Regions from separate parts of the Mycolicibacterium brumae genome, predicted to be linked through region 2. Evidence: predicted binding sites of a transcription regulator. Region 2 holds the regulator's gene; the other holds the start of a gene.

Region 1 (9,587 bases), 780 kb from region 2:
CTGGGCGCGCTGACCGGCGGTCGGGGGGTCGCGGCCGGGCCCATCATGGTCGGCGTGCCCTGCGACGACGGCGGCGCGGGCGGGGCCGGCGGCACGGGCGGGCGCGGGTTCGCGCCGCTGGGGTACGGCTGGCGCGGCGGGTACGGCTGCGCGCCGCTGGGCGGGAACGACGGCGGGGGCGCCGGGCGGGTGCCGGTCTGAGTGGGGCCCGAGTACGGCCGCTGCTGGCCACCCGTCGGGTACCCGGGCGGCGCCGACGGCGCCGCGATGTGGATGGAGCTGGTGGGGGTGCGGCCGGCCGACCCGGTGTGCCGGCCCACCGCGAAGCCCAGCGTGGGGCCGTCGGGGTTGCCGAGGTTGATGGTCAGGCCGTCGCGAATGTCCACCGTCGGGGTCCGGCGGCCGTTGACGTACATCCCGTTGAGCGATCCGTTGTCGACGGCGACCCAGTGGCCGCGGTCGAAGCGCAGGATCAGGTGCGCGCGGGAGATCAGCGGGTGGGCGACGCGCACGTCGGCGCGTAGATCCCGGCCGACGACGATGTCACTGCCTGGGGCGAAGTTGCGCTCGGAGCCTTCGTAACGGACGGTCAGGGTCGGCGCTGCGGCTGGTGCGGTCATCGGGACCAACTCTAACGGTTGACACCGGCGAGCCGAGTCCCCGCCGACGGCAATGGCAGAATGTCGCCCGTGGCAGCGACGGTCTTGGACGGCAAAGCGACCCGCGACGAGATCTTCGTCGACCTCACTCGCCGGGTGGCGGCGCTGACCGCCGACGGCCGCACCCCGGGGCTGGGCACCATCCTGGTCGGCGACGATCCCGGCTCGCAGGCCTACGTGCGCGGCAAGCACTCCGACTGCGCGAAGGTCGGCATCAACTCGATCCGTCGGGACCTGCCCGCCGACATCACCACCGACCAGCTCAACGCCGTCATCGACGAGCTCAACGCCGACCCGGCCTGCACCGGCTACATCGTGCAACTGCCGCTGCCGAAACACCTGGACGAGAACGCCGCGCTGGAGCGCATCGACCCGGACAAGGACGCCGACGGGCTGCACCCGACGAACCTGGGCCGGCTGGTGCTGGGCAAGGACGCCCCGCTGCCGTGCACGCCGCGCGGCATCGTCGCGCTGCTGCGCCGCTTCGAGGTGCCGATCGCCGGTGCGCACGTAGTGGTGATCGGGCGCGGTGTGACCGTCGGCCGGCCGCTGGGCCTGCTGCTCACCCGCCGCAGCGAGAACGCCACCGTCACGCTGTGCCACACCGGCACCCGTGACCTGGAATCGCTGACCCGCCAGGCCGACATCGTGGTGGCCGCCGTCGGCGTGCCGCACCTGGTGACCGCCGACATGCTGAAACCGGGCGCCGCCGTCGTCGACGTCGGCGTGTCACGGGTCGACGGCAAGCTCACCGGGGATCTGCACCCGTCGGTGTGGGAGGTGGCCGGACACGTGTCCCCCAACCCGGGCGGTGTCGGCCCGCTGACCCGGGCGTTCCTGCTGACCAACGTCGTCGAACGGGCGGAGTCGCAGGCGTGAACTGGCAGGCCGAGGCGCGCGCCCAATGGCCGATCCTGACCGTGTTCGGGATCTTCGTCGGCGCGTTCGCCTTGGTCGCCGTCGGGTTCTGGCGGCGCGGGGCGCTGCTCATCGGCATCGGGGTGGCGGTGGCCGCGGCGTTTCGGCTGGTGCTCTCCGATGAGACCGCAGGGTTGCTGGTGGTGCGCGCCAAACCGCTGGACTTCGCCACCATGGTGACCGCGGCGGCGGCCATGATGCACATCGCAGCCACCATCGACCCGCTCGGCACCAACTAGAGCAGCACCACCATGAGCTGCGCGACGAACACCTTGGCGATCATCGACACCGGGAACAACACCGCGTAGCCGAGCGCCAGCCGCTGGTCGGGCACCTTGCCGTAGGCGTAGGCGTAGGGCGCCGGGTTCAGCTGGGACCCGGTCAGCCCGCCAAGAGCGCGCGCGGTGCCGAACTTCAGCACCGTGCGCAGCCCGACCACGCAGATCAGCGCGTGCGTCACGGCCAGCACCAGGCCGAGCGCCACCAGCGCCACACCATTGTCCGCCAGCGCGGCCAGCAGCCCGCCGCCGGCGCTCAGCCCGACCGCGGACAGGAACACCAGCAGGCTGAACTGGTTGAGCGTGTTGGCGACGTTGCCGGGCAGCGTCCAGATGATCGGCCCGGTGCGCCCGATCGCGCCCAGCACCAGCCCGAGCACCAGCGGCGCGGTCGCGGTGCCCAACGCCAGGACTCCCCCGCCGGGCAACGGGATCTGCGCGAACGCCAGCACCAACCCGAGCGCCAGGCCCAACCCCAGCCCGACGCCGTTGATATCGCCCGCGGTGCGCTCGGAGTCCCCCAGCGCGGTGGTGATCTCCGGCAGCGCGGTGCGGGCGGCGGTGACCCGCAGCCGGTCGCCACTGGCCAGGACAAGGTCGGGAGTGGCGATGATGTCGACGTCGCCGCGGCGGACCCGGGACACCACCGCGTCGAAACGCTCCTCCATCCGCAGCTCGTGCAGCGGCCGCCCGACGTAGCGCGGATTGGACAGGGTGATGCGGCGGAAGTCGATCTCGTGGCGGTCCAGCCACGGCTCGTCGGCGACCGGGCGGCCGAGATCGGCGATCAGCCGCTGCACGGCGTCGGCGCGCGCGGTGACGGTCAGCAGGTCCCCGTCGGCCAGCGCCTCGGCGTCGTGCGCGACGACGGTCCGCCCGGCCCGGGTCAGCCGGGACACCACGGCCTGATAGCGCTCGTCGAGGCCGTGCACGGTGAGCCCGGGGTCGCCGACGATGGCCAGCGTGCGCACCACGATCGGCTCAACCTTCTGCTGGTCTTCCGGCGTGGGTTTGCGCCGGCCCGCGGAGATCAGGTACGCGCAGGCCAGGATGGTCAGCAGCACGGTGATCGGGTAGGCGACGGCGTAGCCGATGGCCGGCTCCACCGGTGGGACGCCGTCGACGGCGAGTTGGCCCTGCACCGCGCCGAGGGCCGCGGTCGCGGTGCCGGCGCCCGAGAACGCCCCCGCGATGGTGGGGATGTCCAGGCCCAGCGCGCGGCCGGCGGCCAGCCCGGCGCCGGCCATCGCGACGATCGCCAGCAGCGACACCAGCACCGGCTTCCAGCCCGTGCGCAGCGCGTTGACGAACGACGGTCCGGCCGCGATCCCGACCATGTAGCAGAACACGCACAGCGACAGCGACGTGACGATCGGCGGCAGCGCGACGTCGGGCTCGGCGGCGGCCAGCGCCAACGCCACGAACAGCGCGCCCGCCGGCCCGAAAGACACCGGGCCGAAGCGGATTCGGCCGAACAGGCTGCCGACGCCGACGCAGACGAACAGGGTGAGCAGGGGGCTTTCGACGAACCACCGCATTGTCGCTCCGTCGGCCGAGGGACCGTGACGGGAGCATCACATCACATCCTGCGGACCGGTGCTGGTTATCCGCGAGCGGCTGCTGGGATCATCGTCGCCATGTTCAACGTGCTGTTCTACTCACCCCGGATCGCGCCCAACACCGGCAACGCGATCCGGATGGTGGCCGGCACCGGGGCGCAGCTGCATCTGGTCGAGCCGCTGGGCTTCGACCTGTCCGAGCCGAAGCTGCGTCGGGCCGGACTGGACTACCACGACCTGGCGTCGGTGACGGTGCACCCGTCGCTGCCGGCGGCCTGGTCGGCGCTACTGCCCGCGCGGGTGTTCGCGTTCACCGCGCACGCCCGCACCCGGTTCACCGATATCGCCTACCGCCCCGGCGACGTGCTGATGTTCGGCCCGGAACCGACCGGGCTGGACGCCGAGACGTTGGCCGACGAGCACATCACCGCCACCGTGCGGATCCCGATGCTGGCCGGCCGCCGGTCGCTGAACCTGTCGAACGCCGCGGCGGTGGCGACCTATGAGGCCTGGCGGCAGCAGGGTTTCGCCGGCGCGGTGTGAGGGTTACCAGTTGTTCCAGTGGCTGAGCTGCTCGGCGGGCAGCCGGGCGGCCTTCTTGAAGTCGACGCCTTTGGTGTAGGCGATCGGGAACATCCCGCCCTGGACGTAGCGGTCATACGGGATGCCGAGCAGTTCGGCGGCTTGACGCTCACCGTCGCCGATCAGGTGCAGCGTGGTCCACGCCGAGCCGAGCCCGCGGGCCCGCAGCGCCAGCATGAAACTCCACACCGCGGGCAGCAGTGAGCCCCACAGCCCGGCGCTCATCCCGGCCTCCAGCCCCTCCGGGCGCCCCTCGACGCACGGGATCATCAGCACCGGGGCCTTCTCGAAGTTCTCGTTGAGGTACGTCGAGGAGTTGCGCACCCGGACCATCTGCTGGTCACGCTGCTCGTCGCGGGTGGCGGCCAACCCCTTCGCCAGGTACGGAGTGGCGTTGACCCGGTAGATGTCGGCCAGCGCCTTCTTCTTCTCCGCGTCGTCGACGAAAACCCATTGCCAGCCTTGGGCATTGGACCCGGTCGGGGCCTGCAACGCGATGTCCAGGCATTCCATCAGCACCTCGCGCGGCACCGGGCGGTCGAAGTCCAGTCGTTTGCGCACCGAGCGGGTGGTGGTCAGCACTTCGTCGGGAGTCAATTCCAGGGCCATGTCGCGAGACTACAGTCGTCGGCATGGCCGCCGAATTGAATGACGAAGTCACCCAACGTCTTACCGACGATCTGCACGGCTGGCTCACCACGGTGGCGAAATCCGGGCAGCCGGTCCCCCGCCTGGTCTGGTTCCTGTTGCAGGGGTCGGAGGTGGTGCTGTACTCGTACCCCGACGCCGCGAAGGTCCGCCATATCCGCAACAACCCGCGGGTGAGCCTGAATTTGGATTCCAACGGCGACGGCGGCGGGATCATCGTGGTCGGCGGGGTGGCGACGATCGACCCGGAACCGGTGGATCCGCGCACCGACGAGCCGTACTGGAACAAGTACGGCGCGGTGTCCGATATGTCCGGTCTCACCGAGCTGATGGGTGACCTGACCACCCGGATCCGGATCTCCATCGACAAGGTGTGGACCACCCCGACGGTGTAGCTCAGCGGAAATCCCGGGAGTGGGAGCCCACCGACAATTCCAGCGGGCTCATCCCGTCGGCGACGACGGTGACCGCGCCGCTGGCGTTCTGCACGATGCCGCGGATCAGCAGCGCCGACGCGGTCTGGGCCAGCCGCCGGTGCCGCGCCCACAGCCCCGGCGAGCACAGCACATTGACCATGCCGGTCTCGTCCTCCAGGTTGACGAAGGTGACCCCGCCCGCGGTGGCCGGGCGCTGCCGGTGGGTGACCGCGCCGGCCACCAGCACCCGAGAGCCGTCGGGAACGCCGAGCAGCCGGTCGGCGGCGATCACTCCGCGCTCGTCGAGCCCGGCGCGCAGAAATTCGGTGGGGAAACTGTCCGGGGACACCCCGGTGGCCCACACGTCGGCGGCGGCCAGCTCCAACCGGCTCATCCCGGGCAGGCTCGGCGCCGGCGCGGCGGTCCCCACGCCGGGCAGCCGGTCGGGGCGTTCGGCCGCCGCCGCGCCCGCCGCCCACAGCGCCTGCCGGCGGTCGGCGCCGAAGCAGGCCAGCGCGCCTGCGGTGGCCAGCGACTCGGTCTGGGCCACGCTGAGCTGGACCCGGCCGGTCAGATCCAGCAGCGAGCGAAACGGCCCATGGGCTTCGCGTTCAGCAGTCAGCCGATCCGCCAGGTCCTCGCCGATGTGGCGGACCGCGGCCAGCCCCAGCCGGACCTCCGTGCCGCGGTTCTCCAGCCCGGCGTGCGTACCGCTGGCGTTCACGCACGGGCCGTGCACCTTCACCCCGTGCCGACGGGCGTCGGCCACCAGGGACTGCGGCGAGTAGAAGCCCATCGGCTGGGCGCGCAGCAGCGCCGCGCAGAACGCCGCGGGGTGGTGCAGCTTGAGCCACGACGAGTAGAACACCAGCGAGGCGAAGCTCAGCGCGTGGCTTTCCGGGAAGCCGAAATTGGCGAAGGCCTCCAGCTTTTCGTAGATCCGCTCGGCCAGTTCGCCGGTGACGCCGTGCAGCCGCTGCATGCCCTCGAAGAACCGGCCGCGCAGTCGGCGCATCCGCTCGGCGGAACGTTTGGACCCCATCGCCCGGCGCAACTGGTCGGCCTCGGCGGCGCTGAACCCGGCGCAGTCCACCGCCAGTTGCATCAGCTGTTCCTGAAAAAGCGGGACCCCCAGGGTCCTCTTCAACGCCGGCTCCATGGACGGGTGATCGCAGACCACCGGGTCCAGCCCGTTGCGGCGACGGATGTAGGGGTGCACCGAGCCGCCCTGGATCGGACCGGGTCGGATCAGCGCCACCTCCACCACCAGGTCGTAGAAGATCCGCGGTTTCAGCCGCGGCAGGGTGGCCATCTGGGCGCGGGATTCCACCTGGAACACCCCGACCGAATCGGCGCGCTGCAGCATTTCGTAGACCGCGGGTTCGCTCAGGTCCAGTTTGGCGAAGTCGACGTCGACGCCCTCGTGTTCGGCGACCAGGTCCTTGGCGTAGTGCAGCGCCGAGAGCATGCCCAGGCCGAGCAGATCGAACTTCACCAATCCGATGGCCGCGCAGTCGTCTTTGTCCCACTGCAGCACGCTGCGGTTCTCCATCCGGGCCCATTCCACCGGGCAGACGTCGGCGATGGGCCGGTCACAGATCACCATGCCGCCGGAGTGGATGCCCAGATGCCTCGGCAGTCCCCGGAGTTGGCCGGCCAGCTCCAGCACCTGATCCGGGATGCCCTCGGTGTCTTTGGCCTCGCCGCCCCAGCGGCTGACCTGCTTGCTCCAGGCGTCCTGTTGCCCTTGGGAGAACCCCAGCGCGCGGGCCATGTCCCGCACCGCGCTGCGCCCGCGGTAGGTGATGACGTTGGCGACCTGCGCGGCGTGGTCTCGGCCGTAGCGCGAGTAGACGTACTGGATGACCTCTTCGCGACGGTCGGATTCGATGTCGATGTCGATGTCCGGCGGTCCGTCGCGGGCCGGGGACAGGAACCGTTCGAACAGCAACTCGTTGCGGATCGGGTCGACCGCGGTGACCCCGAGCGCGTAGCAGACCGCGGAGTTGGCCGCCGAGCCCCGACCCTGGCACATGATGTCGCGCTCGCCGCAGAACGCGACGATGTCGTGCACCACCAGGAAGTAGCCGGGGAAACCGAGGGCGGCGATGATGTCGAGTTCCCGATCGATCTGGGCGTAGGGCTGCGGGGCGGATGCCCGCGGCCCGTAACGGCGGGCCGCGCCCTCGTCGACCAGTCGGCGCAGCCAGCTGTCCTCGGTGTGGCCAGCGGGAACCTCGAACGGCGGCAGCCGCGGCGCGATCAGCGCCAGCCCGAAGGCGCACTGCTCCCCCAGTTCCGCGGCGGCGGTGACGATTTCGGTCCCGAACAGGGCGGCCATCTCATCGCCGGAGCGCAGGTGCGCGCCGCCGAGCGGGGCCAGCCAGCCGGCGGCGGACTCCAGGGACTCGCGGGCCCGGATGGCGCCCATGGCCGCGGCCAGCCGTCCCCGGTCCGGGGTGGCGAAATGCGCTCCGGTGGCCGCGATGACCCCGACCCCGAACCTCGGGGCGAGCGCGGCCAGCGCGGCGTTGTCCTCGTCGTCGCGAGGCTGACCGCGATGGGTCAACTCGACGCTGACCCGCGCCGCGCCGAACCGGTCGACCAGATCGGCCAGCGCGGCGGCCGCGGCGTCCGGGCCGCCGGCTGCCAGCGCCGCGCGGACGTGTCCCTTGCGGCAGCCGGTGAGGATGTGCCAATGCCCGCCGGCCACCTCGGTCAGGGTGTCGAAGTCATAGCGCGGCTTGCCCTTGGACCCACCGGACAGGTGCGCGGCGGAAATCTGCCGGGACAGCCGCCGGTAGCCCTCCGGGTCGCGGGTCAGCACCAGCAGATGCGGACCCGGCGGGTCGGGGGCGTCGGTGCGCTCGGACGGCCCGGGGTCCAGCGACAGTTCGGCCCCGAACACCGTCGGCAGTCCCACCTCGCGGGCGGCCTCGGCCAGCCGGACCACCCCGTACAGGCCGTCGTGGTCGGTCAGCGCCAGCGCCCGCAGTCCCAGCCGGGCCGCCTCGGCCGCCAGTTCCTCCGGCGAGCTGGCCCCGTCCAGGAAGCTGTAGGCCGAGTGCGCGTGCAGTTCGGCGTACGGAACCCGGCCGGCTCGCGGAGCGCGGGGTTGGGGTTCGGGCCGGGCGGCCGAGGTCAGCGGCAGCCCCGCGCGCCGGACCTCGGGGGGCTTCCCGTCGAGCACCCGGCGCATCTCCGCCCAGGTCGGCGGCCCGTTGTGCCATCCCATCCGAACAGTTTATCGAACAAATGTTCTAGTTGATGAGGATGTGTGGCCCGGATCTCGAGCGCTCAGGGGTGGGGCGCGGCTCGAGTGAAGGCTCATGGACGCCAGTGAGACCGGCGGCGGGCCCGGTCATCGAGTGAGGAACCAGGTACGTCAGTGAGACGTGAGGGCGGCGGCCCTCATCGAGCGAGGAACCACGGACGCCAGTGAGACGCCAGGGATGCCAGTGAGACGTGACGGCGGGGCCGGTCATCGAGTGAGAATCTAGGGACACGTCGTTCGAGTAACCCCCACCCGTATTTCTCACTCAACGCAGATCGCCGCCCTCACGTCTCACCGAGCTACCTCAGTTCTCAAACGCCTACCTGACGCCTCACTCGATGAGCGACCCCGCCACCAGTTCTCACAAGCCGCCATCACGCCTCACTCGATAGACCACCTCGCCAAACGCCTCCCCGCCCCTCACTCGACACGCCAAAGAACGGCCGCAAAGCCGCGCCCGGCAACCCACCCCCTGGCAACCCGCGGCAAAACGTGGCAAGAATTGGGGTGATGTCCCCCGAACAGATCTCCGCAACCCGAAACATCCCCGCCCCCGCCGCCGACATCTTCGCGATCCTGGCCGATCCGGCGCGCCACCACGACACCGAACCCAGTGACTGGGTCCGCGAAGCCGTCGACGCCGAGCCGATCACCGCCGTCGGGCAGACCTTCAACATGAACATGTACCTGCAGCAGATCGGCGGCGCGTACGTGATGGAGAACCTGGTGAGCGTCTTCGAGCCGGACCGGGCGATCGCCTGGCGCCCCGGCATGGTGGGGCCCGACGGGACCGCCACCCCGGGCGGCTGGCAGTGGCGTTACGACCTGACCCCGGGCGACGGCGAAACCGAGGTCACCCTGACCTACGACTGGTCCGAGGCCACCCCGGAGGCCCGCGCCAACGTCCCGCAGTGGCCGCCGTTCCCACAGTCCTATCTGGAGAAGTCGCTGGCCGCGCTGGAACGCGCCGCCACCAGCTGAACCCACCCGACGGTGGCGCCCGAGGTCCCCGGGCACAACAATGGTGCGGTGACCGCCGAGCAGCTCTCCGCGATCCGAACCATCGCCGCCACGCCCGCCGAGAGCCGATCACCGGCGTCGGCGAGATCTTCACCGTCAACATGTATTTGGAGCCGTTCGGCGGCGACTACGTGATGAAGAACCTGGTGACCGCGTTCGAGCAGGACCGGACCATCGCCTGGGAGCCCGGGCTCCACAAAGAAGGCGCCGAGTTCGCCCCCGTCGGCCACTGG
Region 2 (9,587 bases):
CCGGCGGAGGCGCCGGCCACAGCGGCCAAATGCTCGTCCAGTGACAGCGCCGACTCGCTGATCCGCGCGAACGCCACGGTGTTCATCAGTGGTCGGCCCCGCGCAATTGCGCCAGCACGTGCCCGGCCACCGATAGCACCACCGGCATGCCGTCGGCGACCGCGCCGGGGGAGCCCGGCAGGTTCACCACCAGCGCGTCGCCGACCACGCCGGCCACACCACGGGACAGCATCGCCATCGGGGTGCTGGCCACGCCCGCCCGGCGCAGCTCGTCGGCGATTCCGGGCAATTCCCGCTCGATGACCGCCGTCGTCGCCTCCGGGGTGGCGTCGCGCGGGCCGACGCCGGTGCCGCCGGTGGTCACGATCAGTCGAGCGCCGGCGCCCAGCAGGGCGCGCAGGCCCTGTTCGACGGATGCCGCGCCGTCGGCGACCACGGTGGCCTCGGCGCATTCGAAGCCCGCATCGCGCAACGCGGCGACCGCCAGGGGCCCGGCGGTGTCGGGGCGGGTCCCCGCGGCGGACCGGTCGGAGACGGTGAGCACCGCGGCCTGGGTCATGGGGCTCAAGCTTAGGGAGGCGGCCGGCGCGGCGCCGGTGACCGACCTCCCGACCAACCGCCCGGTTGGGGTATGGTCGAGGTCACATTCGCCGCCGCGCGATCCCATCCCTGTTATCGGAGGCCAGTCACCCATGGGTGTCGTCAAGTACGAGCGCACGCTGTTCGAGCCCGAGCACGAGATGTTCCGGGAGTCTTTCCGCGCGTTCCTCGACAAGCACGTCGCGCCGTTCCACGAGCAGTGGGAAAAGGACAAGATCGTTGACCGCAGCGTCTGGGTCGAGGCCGGCAAGCAGGGTTTCCTGGGCATGGCGGTGCCCGAGGAGTACGGCGGCGGCGGCAACGACGACTTCCGCTACAACGTCGTGATGGGCGAGGAGACCGCCCGAGGACGCTACAACGGCCTGGGCTACATGCTGCACAACGACGTCGTGCTGCCGTATCTGTTGCGGCTGTGCACCGAGGAGCAGAAGCAGCGCTGGTTCCCCAAGTTCTGCACCGGCGAGATGATCACCGCGATCGCGATGACCGAGCCGGGCACCGGCTCTGACCTGCAGGGCATCAAGACTCGCGCGGTGCGCGAGGGGGATCACTACATCCTCAACGGCTCGAAGACCTTCATCACCAACGGCATTCTGTCCGACCTGGTGATCGTGGTGGCCCAGACCGACCCCAGCAAGGGCGCGATGGGCATGTCGCTGCTGTGCGTCGAGCGCGGCATGGAGGGCTTCGAACGCGGCCGCCACCTGGACAAGGTCGGCCTGGACGCCCAGGACACCGCCGAACTGTCCTTCACCGACGTCAAGGTCCCGGTGGAGAACCTGCTCGGCGAGGAGGGTCAGGGCTTCATCTACCTGATGCAGAACCTGCCGCAGGAACGCATGTCGATCGCCCTGGTCGCCGCCGCCGCGATGGAGGCTGTGCTCGAGGAGACCGTGCAGTACTGCAAGGACCGCAAGGCCTTCGGCCGTCCGATCGGCAGCTTCCAGAACAGCCGCTTCCTGCTGGCCGAGCTGGCCACCGAGGCAACCATGGTTCGGATGATGGTCGATGAGTTCCTCAAGCTGCACAACGAGGAGAAGCTGTCCATCGAGCAGGCCGCCATGGCCAAGTGGTACTCCACCGAGAAGCAGGTCTACCTGATCGACCGGTGTGTGCAGTTGCACGGCGGATACGGATATATGCGGGAGTACCCGGTTGCCCGGGCGTGGCTGGATTCGCGCGTGCAGACCATCTACGGCGGCACCACCGAGGTGATGAAGGAAATCATCGGGCGCGGTCTCGGCGTCTGATCGCAGGTCTGTGCTGATGGGGCCTCGGCGGTGACGCCGAGGCCCCATCGTTCTCCGGGGCTTCGGGGACGCCTGGCGGGGCCGGCGATTTCGTTTGCTCCAAATGGTCGCGCCGAGCGCGCTTTTTGGTAACAGATCGGTATTGTCCGAGGTTGACAGTGATCAGGAGTCTCAGGAATCACATAGCGTCGCGAAGTTGAGGTGCGTGACGGATATGGGTGAACCGGGACGAGACGGCTGGGAGTAGGCATGACGAGGCAACGAAACCCATTTCGATGGGTGCTGGGGCGCGCGCTGCTGGCCTGGCTGTCGGCGTTGACCCTGGTCGTCGCGCTGGCGGCGGCCCCCGCGTCCGCGACACCGGAAGGCGACGCCGACGTGGCGATCACCGACGCGTGGAACGCCGCGGGCGGGCCGACGTCTCCGTTGGGTGAGCGCGACGGCGGCGTCTACGCCGTCGGCGGCGGCTTCGGCCAGAACTTCGTCGGCGGGGCGATCTTCTACACGCCGGCCACCGGCGCGCACACCATGTTCGGCGCCATCCTGGATCGCTACCGCGCCCTCGGCGGCCCCGCCGACAGCGGCCTGGGCTTCCCGACCGTCGACGAAGGCCCCGGCCGGGTGAGCCCGGAGAGCCGCAACTCGATCTTCTCCGCCGCCGACAATCCCGTTATCTTCTGGACCCCGGAGTCCGGTGCGTGGGTGGTGCGCGGCGCGATGAACGCGGCCTGGGACCACCTCGGCGGATCCTCCGGTGTGCTCGGCGTGCCGATCGAGGACGAGACCTACAACGGCAGCGTCATCACCCAGCGCTTCAGCGCCGGGCTGGTCTCCTACGACACCGCCACCGGCACCTTCACCACCGAGCCGGGCGACCTGGCCGGCCAGCTGGTTGGGCTGCCCATCCCGGGAGACGCCACCACCGCGATCAACACCGCGTACCGGACGGCCGGCGGCGCCGAGGGCCCGCTCGGCGCGCGGGAGGGTGAGCAGTACGCCGTCGGCGACGACGGCGTCGCGCAGAACTTCGCCGGCGGCAAGATCTTCTACACCCCGGGCACCGGGGCACGCGCCCTGACCGGCGCGGTGCTCGAGCGCTACGAATCCGCCGGCGGCCCGACCGGCGAGCTGGGCTTCCCGACCTCCGGCGAGGTCGACGGGGGCGTTCCCGACAGCCGCCAGGCGAGCTTCGCCGCGGCCGACCACCCGGTCATCTTCTGGACCCAGGACAACGGTGCCATCGTGGTCAACGGCCCGGTCAAGGCGGCCTGGGACAAGCTCGGTGGCCCGACCGGCGCGCTCGGTGTCCCGACCGCCGAACACAAGATCGACGGCGACGTGATGAGCCAGAAGTTCACCGGCGGCGAGGTGTCCTGGAACGCCGGGGACCGCACCTTCACCACCAGCCCGCCGGAATTGGCCGATGCGCTGGAAGGCATCGAGGTGCCCAACCAGCCGCTGCCGAGCGTCCAATCGTCGGACCAGCCGGGCGGCAGCGCGTCGGGCGAGGACACCGGATCCGGCGGGGCCGGCTGGCTGTGGTGGCTGTTGCCCGTGTTGCTCCTGCTGGGGCTGGGCGCGTGGCTGTTCACCCGCCGTCGGTCCACCCCCGCGGTCGACGCCGAAGGTGGGCGCTACGAAGGCGACGCCGCGCGCTACGCAGATGACGCTCCCCGCTACGACGAGGACGCCCCCCGCTACGACGAGGACGCCCCGCGCTACGACGAGGACGCCCCGCGCTACGACGAGGACGCCCCGCGCTACAGCGGCGGAGGTTCCGCCGGCGCCGCGGACCGCTTCTTCTCCGAGTACGACAGCGGCCCGGGTTACACCGAGGAACGCACCGAGTGGATCGGCGACGACCGCGCGGAGACCACCCAGGTGGTCATCCACGATGAGCTGTTCACCCACCCTCCCGCCGACGATGACCATGCCGAAGCCGCGGCCGAGGATGACTACGCCTCAGACGATTTCGTTGCGGCCGACCGCGCCGAGGCGGAGATCGCCGAAGGCGAGCACACCGAAGACGACTACGTCGAAGGCGACTACGTCGAAGGCGAGTTCGACGAGGACGAGGATCGGATCGACACCGCGCCCACCCGGTTCGACTTCAGCGGCCTGGATGTCGAAGCGGAGGCCCCCGCCGAGCCGCTGGCCGATGAGACCCCGTCGGGCCGGCATGCCCGGATCGACTCGTCGTTGCCGCCGCTGCCGGACTGGGGCGCCAAATACGGCGCGTTCGAGGATCGCGCGACGTCTTCCGAGCGCCGTTGGGAACCCGAGCCCGAACAGCAGCAGTGGGAGCCTGAGCCTGAGCCCGAACCCGTACGTGAGCCGGAGCCGGAACCGGTCATCGAAACCGCGCAGGAACCCTCCGCTTACCCGGCGATTCACCTGCCACTGGAGGATCCCCACCAGGCGCCCGAGGGATTCAGCATCAAGGCGTGCATGCGCTCGGGCAACTACTACGTTCCCGGCGGCGCCGGCTACGAGGAGACGGTGGCCGACATCTGGTTCGCCGACGAGGGCCACGCCCAGGCCAACGGCTTCCACCGCGCCGACTGACTGAGCTGCCTCACACCCGTCGGATGACGGTGGCCCGGCTCTTTCGGGGCCACCGGAGTGGCTGGTCGAGCTGCCTCACACTCGTCGGATGACGGTGGCCCGGCTCTTTCGGGGCCACCGGAGTGGCTGGTCGAGCTGCCTCACACTCGTCGGATGACGGTGACGACCTTGCCGAGGATGACGGCGTCGTTGCCCGGAATGGGATCGAACGCGGGATTGTGCGGCATCAGCCAGACCTGGCCGGCGGTGCGCTTGAACGTCTTCACGGTGGCCTCGCCGTCGAGCATGGCCGCGACGATGTCACCGTTGTCGGCCACGTTCTGCTGGCGGATGACCACCCAGTCCCCGTCGCAGATGGCCGCGTCGACCATCGACTCGCCGACCACCTTCAGCAGGAACAGCGAGCCTTCGCCGACCAGCTCGCGCGGCAGCGGAAAGACATCCTCGACGGCTTCCTCGGCGAGGATCGGGCCGCCGGCGGCGATCCGGCCCAACACCGGCACATAGGTGGGCTCGGGCAGCGCGTCGGAGCCGGCGACCTCGGTGGCCGGGGCCAGCGCGTCGTTTGAGCCACGGACGTTCACCGCGCGCGGCCGGTTGGCGTCGCGCTGCAGATAGCCCTTGCGCTCCAACGCGCGCAACTGGTGGGCCACCGACGAGGTGGAGGTCAGGCCGACGGCGTCGCCGATCTCACGGATGCTCGGTGGGTAGCCGCGACTGGCCACCGACTCCCGGATCACATTGAGAATGGTCCGCTGACGTTCGGTGAGCTTCACGTCGTGGTCGGCGTTGGGGGTGTCGCTGCTGTCGCCCATAGTGTCGAATGTAGTCCCCGTAGGGCCTTTTCTCAAACATCTGTTCGACGTGTGTCGGTGGCGTCTGCTTGGGTGTGAAGTCGCTCAGACATTCGGACACAGTTCGATTACACGTTCGAAAACCCGCTAGGCATCGAACAGTTGTCCGAATATAATTCGAACAACAGATCGAACAACACCTACATCGAACCTCACGACTTCTTCGAAAGGGCCCGGACATGACCGTACTGCTCACCACCGAAACCACCCGGCGCGACCGTGCGCACGCCGACTACCCGGCCCGACGGGCGGCTCGCCCGCTGCGGATCGCGCCCTCGCCGGTCACTCGTCGCCCGCGCACCGCCGGCCTGCGGTACCCGAACACCGCCGTGCGGGTGTCGAGGGCGCCGCACCGCCGCCGGCGCGCGGTCAGCCCGGCCGCCACCGTCGGCCTGGCCGTGCTGGCCGGACTGATCACGGTGTGGCTGGGACTGGTCGCCCAGTTCGGGGCCGCGGCGAACCTGCCGGAGACCGCGGCCGCCGCGTCCGAGACGCTGGCCGTCGTCCAGGTCAAACCGGGGGAGTCGCTGAACCAGCTGGCCGCCCGGGTCGCCCCCGCCACCCCGTCGGATCAGGTCGTCGCCCGGATCCGCGACCTGAACAAGCTCGACGGCGTGGATGTGCGCGCCGGGCAGACCCTGATCGCGCCGATCGCCTGAGGACGCGGGGATGTTCGCCTCCCGCGCTCCGGCGCCCGCGCCTGTAGGCTTCCTTGCGGCGCCGGTGTTGCTCCCGCGCCGGGAAGGAGCGGACGTGCACTGCCCGTTTTGCAGGCATCCCGACTCCCGCGTGGTGGACTCCCGGGAAACCGATGAGGGCCAGGCCATCCGCCGCCGCCGCTCCTGCCCGGAATGCGGCCGCCGTTTCACCACCGTCGAGACCGCCGTGCTGGCCGTCGTCAAACGCAGCGGCGTCACCGAGCCGTTCAGCCGGGAGAAGGTCATCAAGGGCGTGCGACGGGCCTGCCAGGGCCGTGACGTCGACGACGACGCGCTGAATGTGCTGGCCCAGAGCGTCGAGGACACCGTGCGGGCCGCCGGCACCCCGGAAGTGCCCAGCCACGAGGTCGGCCTGGCCATCCTGGGCCCGCTGCGCGAACTCGACGAGGTCGCCTACCTCCGGTTCGCCTCGGTGTACCGGTCCTTCGACTCGGCCGCGGACTTCGAGCGCGAGATCGAGGATATGCGCCGCCGCCGGGCGCAGCGCACGTCCGAGGTGGGTTCCTAGCCCACCGTGCGGTGGCCGTCGGGCACGACGCGCCCGGCGACCTGCACCCACCCGTCCGGACTCCACACCGTGTGGATCTGAGAACCCTTGCCCTGCGTGATCGACAGGTCCCGGCTGAGGTACTCCGTCATCCGGACCGCCGCCGCGCCAGTCGCCTCGTCCTCGGGCACGCCGAGCGAGCCGACGAACGCCCGTGACCGTAGCGCGCCGGACTCCTTGTCGGTCCAGGCCCACAGGTAGTGCGCGATGTCGTCGGAATACTCGGCCGGGTCGGCGTCGAGCACATCCTGTTCATCGGCCAGGTCGTATATCGCGAACTCCGGCGCCCAGTCCGCGCGCGCGGTCACCGAGGTCATCGAGCCGTCGGCGCCAGCCTGGTAGTCGATCTGCACCAGACCGGCGGGGACGCGCAGCGTCCGCACCGGGCGGCCCCATTCGCGCAATTGCCAGGCCAAGCCGACGGTGGGATGGCCGGCGAACTCGATCTCGGCGGCGGGGGTGAAGATCTGCGCGTGCGCGTTGGCCGATCCGGGCTCGGGCAGATCCACGAAAATGGTTTCGCTGTAACCGAGTTCGGTGGCCAGCCGCTGGCGGTCATCCGGGGCGACGGCGGCGGCGTCGACCACCCCCAGTGGGTTTCCGTAATTGCCGGTGGCATCGGTGAAGACCCGAAGCACCGTGACATCGATGCTCATTCCTCCAGCGTACGCGGAAACGCTCGGGTGTCAGGTGGCGCTGCGTTGCTCGTGGTCGAGCGCGTCGAGCACCGCGGCCCGGGTGGCCGCGGAACCGGTCAGATCGTCGGAATCGGCGCCGGCGCGCAACAATTGGCGCAGTTGCTGCTGGTCGTAGACCGACGGTTCGGTCTCCTCGATGAAGCTGCGCACCACCGCGATGAACCGGGCGGGGTCGTCGTGAAATGGGAAATGCCCGGAGCGGGAGAAGATCTCCAGCCGCGATCCGGGCATCGCCGCGTGCGCCATCCGGGCGTGCGAGACCGGGATGACCGAATCCTGTCGGCCCCAGATCAACTGCACCGGAATGGATTCGGTGAGATAACAGCGGTCCAGCATGGTCACCACCTGGCCGCGCCAGTCGACCACCGCGCGCAAGGTGCGGGTGAACGCCGAGGACGCCCGCGGCTCGGGCAGGTCGCTGAGGATGCGCAACGTGTCGGGCAGGTCTCGGCCCAACCCGGTGTGACCGAGCAGCGGACCGGCCAGCGCGCCGACGGCGTGCAGCGCGGGCACCACGCCGGGCACCCGCAGCATTGTCAGCATGCCCGCGCCGATCGGCAGCGACGCCGCGCGCAACGCGATGTTGACATCGTGGGTGACCCCGCCCGCGCCGACGAGGATGAGCCGCTCCACGAACTGCGGGAACTGGTAGACGAACTGCATGGCCACACCGCCCCCGAGCGAATGCCCGATCACGGTGACCCGGTCGATGTCGAGCACCCCGAGCAGATCCCGCATCCCGTTGGCGTAGGCCGCCACCGAGTAGTCGGCGCGCGGTTTGTCCGACTTGCCGTGCCCGAGCAGGTCCGGGGCGACGACGGTGTAGTGCCGCGCCAGCTCGGCCTGCACCGGGCCCCAGGTGGAGGAGTTGTCACCGATTCCGTGGATCAGCAGCAGCACCGGACCGGACCCGCAGATCCGGTAGGCCCGGCGGTAACCGTGGATGGTCCGGAACTCCAGCCGGGGTTCCAGCTCGCGGACGGCGTGCAGGTGGGTGGTGTTCTCCGACATCGGGACCGCCTCGGTGCAGGCCCCTGTCGGGGCGGCTAGCTGGCCCCGGCGCCGTCGGCGGGATCGTCGCCGAACGACTCCCCGGTCTGCTGTGCCAGGAAACGTTCGAACTCCGCGCCGAGCTCGTCACCGCTGGGCAGATCGTCGTCCCGAGCCAGCAGTGACCGGTTCTCCTGCGCCGCGATGAACGCATCGTACTGTTGCTCGAGCGCGGCCACCACCGCAGCGACCTCTTCGCTTTCCACGACCTGTTCGGCGATCGAGGCGTTGACCGCCGTCGCCCGCTCGAGCAGTTCGGTCATCGGCAGCGCGAGACCGCAGGATTTGCACACCTGTTCCAGCAGACTCACCGCGGCCTGCGGGTAGTCGCTCTGGGACAGATAGTGCGGCACGTGCGCGGTGTAGCCGAGCACCTCATGGCCATGCTGGGCCATCCGGTACTCCAGCAGGCCGGCCGCGCTGCCGGGCACCCGCACCTCGCCGACCCACGGGGTGATGTCGGCGATCAGGTCCTTGTTGTTGGAGTGCGCGGTGAGGGTGACCGGGCGGGTGTGCGGCACCGCCATCGGGATCGAGCCGAGCCCGACGGTCCGGCGCACCCCCAGCCGTTCGGACAGCAGCCGCACCGCGGCCACGAAACGCTCCCACTTCAGATCCGGCTCCAGACCGGTGAGCAGCAGGAACGGCGTGCCCAGGCTGTCGCGCAGGGCGTACAGGCTCAGCTCCGGCTCGGCGTAGTCGGTGAACCGGTCGGTCTTGAACGTCATCGCCGGTCGCCGCGAACGGTAGTCCAGCAGTTCGTCGATGGCGAAGGACGCCACCAGCTCGGAATCCAATGCGGCCTTGAGGTGCCCGGCGGCCAGCTTCGTGGCGTGGCCGGCGTCGGTGAAGCCCTCCAGGGCGTGGATCAGCACCGGTCCGCTGCCATCCTCGGCGAGCAGCTGCGGTCCGGGGAACTCCAGCTCGTACATCCCGGAGGTGTCCGGGCGATCGTCGTCCATCTGCACACGCCTCCTAACGCTTCCAGTGTCTCACCGTGGTGCAACGTCGCGGCTCGCGGTTCGGATTCCGGACCGGCCCGGGTTTCGCCGGAGGTGAACGCCGAACGTATTCACAGATTCACTGTTCATCCACAGTTTCGCCCGGTCGGGGCAAAACCTGACCTTCACCCGTCGGCGGTGGTTGCCACCGTCATGCCATGAGAAACGACATTCGCCTCCCCAAGATCACCAACCCGGGCCAGCTCATCGCAGCGATACCCGCCGTCCTCGGCTTCACGCCGGAGAACTCCCTGGTTCTGGTCACCCGCGAGGGCAAGGACCTCGGCGCCTTCATGCGGGTCG

The links. The regulator LexA, encoded in region 2, represses DNA repair genes until DNA is damaged. The targets are predictions, from matches to a motif close to CGAACANNTGTTCG.
Region 1: L2Z93_RS15445 (error-prone DNA polymerase) is a predicted target of LexA. The motif match lies at 8,309-8,322, and genes of this name have one in related genera.

What each region holds. Positions count from the first base shown of each region.
Region 1 covers NZ_CP104302.1:3,181,239-3,190,825, forward strand. Annotated here, with positions in the region: gene L2Z93_RS15410 (ATP-binding cassette domain-containing protein) at 1-620, opposite strand, end outside; gene L2Z93_RS15415 (bifunctional methylenetetrahydrofolate dehydrogenase/methenyltetrahydrofolate cyclohydrolase) at 690-1,538, shown strand; gene L2Z93_RS15420 (DUF3017 domain-containing protein) at 1,535-1,816, shown strand; gene L2Z93_RS15425 (aspartate-alanine antiporter-like transporter) at 1,813-3,393, opposite strand; gene L2Z93_RS15430 (tRNA (cytidine(34)-2'-O)-methyltransferase) at 3,493-3,957, shown strand; gene L2Z93_RS15435 (nitroreductase family protein) at 3,961-4,605, opposite strand; gene L2Z93_RS15440 (TIGR03667 family PPOX class F420-dependent oxidoreductase) at 4,629-5,039, shown strand; gene L2Z93_RS15445 (error-prone DNA polymerase) at 5,041-8,295, opposite strand; gene L2Z93_RS15450 (SRPBCC family protein) at 8,845-9,315, shown strand; gene L2Z93_RS15455 (SRPBCC family protein) at 9,456-9,587, shown strand, end outside.
Region 2 covers NZ_CP104302.1:2,404,035-2,413,621, reverse strand. Annotated here, with positions in the region: gene L2Z93_RS11685 (molybdenum cofactor biosynthesis protein MoaE) at 1-86, opposite strand, end outside; gene L2Z93_RS11680 (MogA/MoaB family molybdenum cofactor biosynthesis protein) at 86-559, opposite strand; gene L2Z93_RS11675 (acyl-CoA dehydrogenase family protein) at 693-1,850, shown strand; gene L2Z93_RS11670 (LGFP repeat-containing protein) at 2,100-4,415, shown strand; gene lexA (transcriptional repressor LexA) at 4,556-5,230, opposite strand; gene L2Z93_RS11660 (LysM peptidoglycan-binding domain-containing protein) at 5,449-5,928, shown strand; gene nrdR (transcriptional regulator NrdR) at 6,023-6,496, shown strand; gene L2Z93_RS11650 (PhzF family protein) at 6,493-7,191, opposite strand; gene L2Z93_RS11645 (alpha/beta fold hydrolase) at 7,222-8,244, opposite strand; gene L2Z93_RS11640 (proteasome assembly chaperone family protein) at 8,280-9,245, opposite strand; gene L2Z93_RS11635 (DUF4192 domain-containing protein) at 9,443-9,587, shown strand, end outside.